3 regions of the Streptomyces shaanxiensis genome follow, and region 2 is predicted to be linked to each of the others. Evidence: predicted binding sites of a transcription regulator. Region 2 holds the regulator's gene; each other region holds the start of a gene.

Region 1 (2,268 bases), on a different contig from region 2:
CCTTGCGGCGGTCACCGAAGCCGGGGGCCTTGACCGCGACCGCGTTGAAGGTGCCGCGGATCTTGTTGACGACCAGGGTCGACAGGGCCTCGCCCTCGACGTCCTCGGCGATGATCAGCAGCGGCTTGGAGGCACCCGACTGGATGACCTTCTCCAGCAGCGGCAGCAGGTCCTGGATGGAGGAGATCTTGCCCTGGTTGATGAGGATGTACGGGTCCTCCAGGACGGCCTCCATGCGCTCCTGGTCCGTCACGAAGTACGGCGACAGGTAGCCCTTGTCGAAGGCCATGCCCTCGGTGAAGTCCAGCTCCAGACCGAAGGTGTTGGACTCCTCGACGGTGATGACACCGTCCTTGCCGACCTTGTCCATCGCCTCGGCGATGAGCTCACCGACCTGCTGGTCCTGGGCGGACAGCGCGGCGACGGCGGCGATGTCGGACTTCTCGTCGATCGGGCGGGCCGAGGCGAGGAGGTCCTCGGAGATGGCCGCGACGGCGGCGTCGATGCCCTTCTTGAGCGCGGCCGGGGAGGCACCCGCGGCGACGTTCTTCAGGCCCTCGCGCACCAGCGCCTGGGCGAGCACGGTGGCGGTGGTCGTACCGTCACCCGCGATGTCGTTGGTCTTGGTCGCCACCTCCTTCACCAGCTGGGCGCCGAGGTTCTCGTACGGGTCCTCGATCTCGACCTCACGGGCGATCGTGACACCGTCGTTGGTGATGGTGGGGGCGCCGAACTTCTTGTCGATGACGACATTGCGGCCCTTGGGGCCGATCGTCACCTTGACCGTGTCGGCCAGCTTGTTGACGCCGCGCTCGAGGGCGCGACGGGCGTCCTCGTCGAACTTCAGGATCTTCGCCATGGGAGCGGTTCAGCCCTCTCGGAAAACGTGGGTGAAACGAACTGCGCCCCTGACGCCCGGCTTCATAAGGTCGCGGGGGCCCGGGGCGCAGCTCACAAGCAAAATGTGCTTGAGGTGAATTACTTCTCGATGATCGCGAGCACGTCGCGAGCCGAGAGGACGAGGTACTCCTCGCCGTTGTACTTCACCTCGGTGCCGCCGTACTTGCTGTACAGCACGATGTCGCCGGTCTTGACGTCGAGCGGCAGGCGCTCGCCGTTCTCGAAGCGGCCCGGGCCCACGGCCAGGACGACGCCCTCCTGGGGCTTCTCCTTGGCGGTGTCCGGAATGACCAGGCCAGAGGCCGTGGTCTGCTCGGCGTCCAGCGGCTGGACCACGATGCGGTCCTCGAGCGGCTTGATGGCAACCTTGGAGCTGGCGGTCGTCACGATCCGACCTCCCCCTTCGGAGATCTCACGGGGTTAACTGTCTGAGGTGGCGACCAGGTGGATCCGTCGTCGCGGGTGCCGGACCTGCCCGTCGCGTTGTTGGCACTCTCCAGGGGGGAGTGCCAGAGCCGAGACTATGACCGTGATTAGCACTCGGTCAAGCGGACTGCTAATTCGCTGCGCCGGCCGAGCCGCGGTTTCTGGTGACCGGCGTTGCCGTGGCCGCCGTTCCGGGGGCTGTGCCCCAGGACCCCCTTCGGCCTGAACGGCCTCCTGCTCAAGCGCCGGACAGGCTGGTGGGGCTACAGGTAGTCCTCCAGACGGCCCACCGTCAGTCCCTGTCCCTGGATCTCCCGCAGCAGCCTCGTCGTCCGCTTCCTCAGGGACAAGCCCGTCGGTTCACCCGAAGGGACGGAGACGATGTCGCCGGCGCGCAGTCGGCCGGGGCCCTCCGCGTACGTCAGTTCGCCGTCGCCCTCCATCGCCGCGCGCCACAGCACCACAGCCGTCACGCCGCAGTCGGCCGCCGCGCGGAGTGTCGTGGCGTCGTACGTGCCGTAGGGCGGGCGGAAGAGGTGGGGGCGGATGCCGAAGCGGGCGCGGAGTTTGTTCTGCTGGCCGCAGATCTCGGCGCGCTGGCCCGCGTACGGCAACCCGCGCAGGGCGGCGTGGTCGAGGGTGTGGTTCTGGATGGAGGCGCCCACCGAGCGCAGGCGCGCGAAGTGGCCGTAGCCCGGGCCGACCACGCTGTCCGTGAGGAACATGCTGACGGGCAGCCGCAGTTCACGGACCATGTCGACGAAGCGGGGGTCCTTCTCGGCGCCGTCGTCGTAGGTGAGGAAGACGACCTTGTCGCGGGTGGGGACACGGTCCACGACGGGCAGCATGCCGCCCGCGCGGGTCGGCATCCGCCGGGCGGGTGGCGACGGAGGTGCGGGCAGCGGGGCCGTCAGGCCCCAGCGGCGGTACGGCTGTGCTGTG
Region 2 (2,268 bases):
CGCGTGCCGTTGTCGACACCGGCCGGGATCTTGACCGTCAGGGTCCGGCGGGACCGTACGCGGCCATCGCCCGCACACTCGGGACACGGCGTCGGTACCACCGTGCCGAATCCCTGGCACTGCGGGCAGGGACGCGAGGTCATGACCTGGCCCAGGAAGGACCGCGTCACCTGGGACACCTCGCCGCGACCGCGGCACATGTCACATGTCTGCGCCGAGGTCCCCGGCGCCGCGCCCTCACCGTTACAGGTGTTGCAGACGACGGCCGTGTCGACCTGGATGTCCTTCGTCGTACCGAAGGCCGCCTCGTCGAGCTCGACCTCCAGCCGGATCATCGCGTCCTGGCCGCGCCGGGTGCGCGAGCGCGGACCGCGCTGGGACGCCGTACCGAAGAACGCGTCCATGATGTCCGAGAAGTTGCCGAAGCCACCGGCCCCGAAGCCGCCCGCGCCCGCGCCGCCCGCCTGGGACAGCGGGTCGCCGCCGAGGTCGTAGACCTGCTTCTTCTGCGGGTCCGACAGCACCTCGTAAGCGGCGTTGATCTCCTTGAACCGCTCCTGGGTCTTCGGATCCGGGTTGACGTCCGGGTGCAGCTCGCGTGCGAGCCGCCGGAAGGCCTTCTTGATCTCTTCCTGCGACGCGTCGCGACGCACGCCGAGAACGGCGTAGTAGTCCGTGGCCACTTACGACTCCGCCAGGATCTGTCCGACGTACCGTGCCACTGCGCGTACCGCTCCCATCGTTCCCGGGTAATCCATGCGGGTCGGTCCGACCACGCCGAGCTTGGCGACTGCCTCGCCGCCCGAACCGTAGCCGACCGACACGACGGACGTGGAGTTGAGTCCCTCATAGGCGTTCTCATGACCGATGCGTACGGTCATGCCCGAATCCCCGGCCTCGCCAAGCAACTTGAGGAGCACGACCTGCTCCTCCAGCGCCTCCAGGACCGGTCGGATAGTGAGGGGGAAGTCATGTCCGAAGCGGGTGAGATTGGCGGTGCCGCCGATCATCAGCCGCTCCTCGTTCTCCTCGACGAGCGTCTCCAGGAGGGTGGAGAGCACGGTCGAGACGGTGCCGCGGTCCTCCACGTCGAAGGCCTCGGGGAGGTCCTCGACGAGCGTCGGCACATCGGTGAAGCGCCGCCCCGCGACCCTGCTGTTCAGCCGCGCGCGTAGATCCGCGAGCGAGGCCTCGCCGAAGGGCGCCGGGCAGTCCACCATCCGCTGCTCGACCCGCCCGGTGTCCGTGATCAGCACGAGCATCACACGCGCGGGCGCGAGCGAGAGCAGCTCGACGTGCCGGACGGTGGACCGGGTGAGCGAGGGGTACTGCACGACGGCGACCTGCCGCGTGAGCTGCGCGAGCAGCCGTACGGTCCGGGCCACGACATCGTCGAGGTCGACGGCCCCGTCCAGGAAGTTCTGGATGGCGCGCCGCTCCGGCGGGCTCATCGGCTTGACGCCGGCGAGCTTGTCGACGAACAGCCGGTAGCCCTTGTCGGTCGGGATCCGCCCGGCGCTGGTGTGCGGCTGGGCGATGTACCCCTCGTCCTCCAGGGCCGCCATGTCGTTGCGGATGGTCGCCGGGGAGACGCCGAGGCTGTGCCGCTCGGTCAGGGCCTTCGAGCCCACCGGCTCCTCGGTCCCGACGTAGTCCTGGACGATGGCGCGCAGCACCTGGAGCCTGCGTTCACTCAGCATCTCGCGCACACCTCCAGATGTCGTTCCCCTTGGCGCCTTCCTGGCACTCTGTGCTTGTGAGTGCCAGCCGTCCCCGGCCCAGTGTACGGCTGTGGGGTACGCCCCGGGCAAGGCCGGTCCGGCACGACAGTGCCGGCCGGTCGTGTCTTGGTTAGCGTCCCTGTATGACGGTGACTTGGGAAGAGCTGGGATGGGAGCGGCTGGCGGCCGGGGTGGGGCGGTGCCGGCTTCCGGTGTGGGACTGCACGGCGGGGCTGGTCGTCGGGGACGGGACCGCGTTGATCGTCGACGCCGGGTCAAGCCTCGGAGAGGGCGCGCGGTTGCGTACCCAGGCGCAGTGGCTCGCGGGTCACCGTGTGACTCATCTCGCGCTGACCCATCCCCACTTCGACCATGCCTTCGGGGCGGCGGCCTTCGCGGGCGCGGAGGTGTACGGCGCGGTGGGCATGGACACGGTCTTCGCCGGACGGCACGCGCGCGAGGAGCTGCGCGCGGACGCGGTCCGCCACGGCCTGGACGCGGCCGTCGCGGAGGAGGCCGTGGACGCGCTGATCCACCCCCACCATCA
Region 3 (2,268 bases), on a different contig from region 2:
ACGGCCTGGGCGCCGGTCGCCTCGTCACCCTCGAGCTCCAGCTTCTCGAAGACAGCGGTGGCCTGGATGAGGGCCACGCCACCACCGGCGACGATGCCCTCCTCGACGGCCGCCTTGGCGTTGCGCACGGCGTCCTCAATGCGGTGCTTGCGCTCCTTGAGCTCCACCTCGGTGGCGGCACCGGCCTTGATGACCGCGACACCGCCGGCGAGCTTCGCCAGGCGCTCCTGCAGCTTCTCGCGGTCGTAGTCCGAGTCGCTGTTCTCGATCTCGGCGCGGATCTGGTTCACGCGACCCGCGACCTGCTCCGAGGAACCGGAGCCGTCGACGATGGTGGTCTCGTCCTTGGTGATGACGACCTTGCGGGCCTTGCCCAGGAGGTCCAGGGAGGTGTTCTCGAGCTTGAGACCGACCTCCTCGGAGATGACCTCGCCGCCGGTGAGGATGGCGATGTCGTTCAGCATGGCCTTGCGGCGGTCGCCGAAGCCCGGGGCCTTGACGGCGACGGACTTGAAGGTGCCGCGGATCTTGTTGACGACCAGCGTCGACAGGGCCTCGCCCTCGACGTCCTCGGCGATGATCAGCAGCGGCTTGCCCGACTGCATGACCTTCTCCAGGAGCGGGAGCAGGTCCTTGACCGAGGAGATCTTGGAGTTGGCGATCAGGATGTACGGGTCGTCGAGGACGGCCTCCATACGCTCCATGTCGGTGGCGAAGTACGCCGAGATGTAGCCCTTGTCGAAGCGCATACCCTCGGTGAGCTCCAGCTCCAGACCGAAGGTCTGGGACTCCTCGACGGTGATGACGCCTTCCTTGCCGACCTTGTCCATGGCCTCGGCGATGAGCTCGCCGATCTGGGTGTCGGCGGCGGAGATGGAGGCCGTGGAGGCGATCTGCTCCTTGGTCTCGACGTCCTTGGCCTGCTCAAGCAGGGCGGCGGAGACGGCCTCGACGGCCTTCTCGATACCGCGCTTGAGGGCCATCGGGTTGGCGCCGGCGGCTACGTTGCGCAGGCCTTCCTTGACCAGGGCCTGGGCGAGAACGGTCGCGGTGGTCGTACCGTCACCGGCGACGTCGTCCGTCTTCTTGGCGACTTCCTTGACCAGCTCGGCGCCGATCTTCTCGTACGGGTCCTCGAGCTCGATCTCCTTGGCGATGGAGACACCATCGTTGGTGATCGTGGGGGCGCCCCACTTCTTCTCGAGGACGACGTTGCGGCCCTTGGGGCCGAGCGTCACCTTCACGGCGTCCGCGAGCTGGTTCATGCCGCGCTCGAGGCCGCGCCGCGCCTCCTCGTCGAACGCGATGATCTTGGCCATGTGAAGTGGTCCCTCCAGGACTGGGGGTGATTCCTTCGGACCGCGCCCGCGCCCGCGACGGACGGCTCGCCTGCCTCGTGGTTCCTTGCCCCACCCGGCCTGCGGGCCTCACCGACCCGGTCCTTCTTTGTCACTCTCACCTTCAGAGTGCTAACGCCAATGATTAGCACTCGGGGTAGGCGAGTGCAAGCGGCTCTCGGGTATCGGGCGGGGCGCTCTGCCCGGCGCGAACAAGGGCCGGGCACGGCCTGGGCACGACCGGGCATGGCCTGGGCATGGCTTGGCGCACGGCCCGGGGCATGGCGAAGGGCCCGCACCCCGGGAGGTGCGGGCCCTTCGAAGAACGTCGCTGCAGTTAGTCGACGCGTGCTTCAGCCGGTCGCCAGACGAACCATGTCCGCCTGCGGCCCCTTCTGGCCCTGCGAGATCTCGAAATCGACCCGCTGACCTTCCTCCAGGGTGCGGTAACCGTCCATCTGGATCGCGCTGTAGTGGACGAAAACATCCGCACCACCGTCGACCGCGATGAAGCCGTACCCCTTCTCCGCGTTGAACCACTTGACGGTGCCCTGAGCCATGCCTAACTCCCCTATTACTGGCCCTTGCACAGATCCACACTTCGCGGATCCGGGTCAGACCTCACCCCCCATCGGTCGGGGGCGTGCGCCGGAACGCGTCGACCGCGGCTGAATGTATCTGCCCAACTGCCGTCTGCAACAGGTCAATCGGACGAGAAATCCGGGCACGACCGGTCGGGAATGTGGGGACAATTACCCTGACTTCAGGTCAAGTCGGACCCGACAAAGGGAACAAAAGCCGCAAAAAACCCGCACACTTTGGCTACTTCTTGTCGGGCTTACGGCAGAAAATCAAAGGCCAATCAAGGGCTGCCGACCTGTGGAACGGCGGCATGTTCCCCAACTGTACCTCGCTCAACCACACAGAATTG

What was found. The regulator HrcA, encoded in region 2, represses chaperone genes, less so after heat shock. The targets are predictions, from matches to a motif close to TTNGCACTCNGNNNNNCNGAGTGCNAA.
Region 1: the regulator HrcA is predicted to act here: its motif matches at 1,434-1,460, upstream of groES (co-chaperone GroES).
Region 3: the regulator HrcA is predicted to act here: its motif matches at 1,483-1,509, upstream of groL (chaperonin GroEL).

What each region holds. Positions count from the first base shown of each region.
Region 1 is NZ_BAAAZY010000012.1:304,152-306,419, reverse strand. Features, by position in the region: gene groL (chaperonin GroEL) at 1-859, opposite strand, end outside; gene groES (co-chaperone GroES) at 979-1,287, opposite strand; gene ABD932_RS24475 (polysaccharide deacetylase family protein) at 1,590-2,268, opposite strand, start outside.
Region 2 is NZ_BAAAZY010000007.1:474,587-476,854, forward strand. Features, by position in the region: gene dnaJ (molecular chaperone DnaJ) at 1-683, opposite strand, end outside; gene hrcA (heat-inducible transcriptional repressor HrcA) at 684-1,700, opposite strand; gene ABD932_RS11335 (MBL fold metallo-hydrolase) at 1,865-2,268, shown strand, end outside.
Region 3 is NZ_BAAAZY010000005.1:232,437-234,704, forward strand. Features, by position in the region: gene groL (chaperonin GroEL) at 1-1,319, opposite strand, end outside; gene ABD932_RS05940 (cold-shock protein) at 1,691-1,897, opposite strand.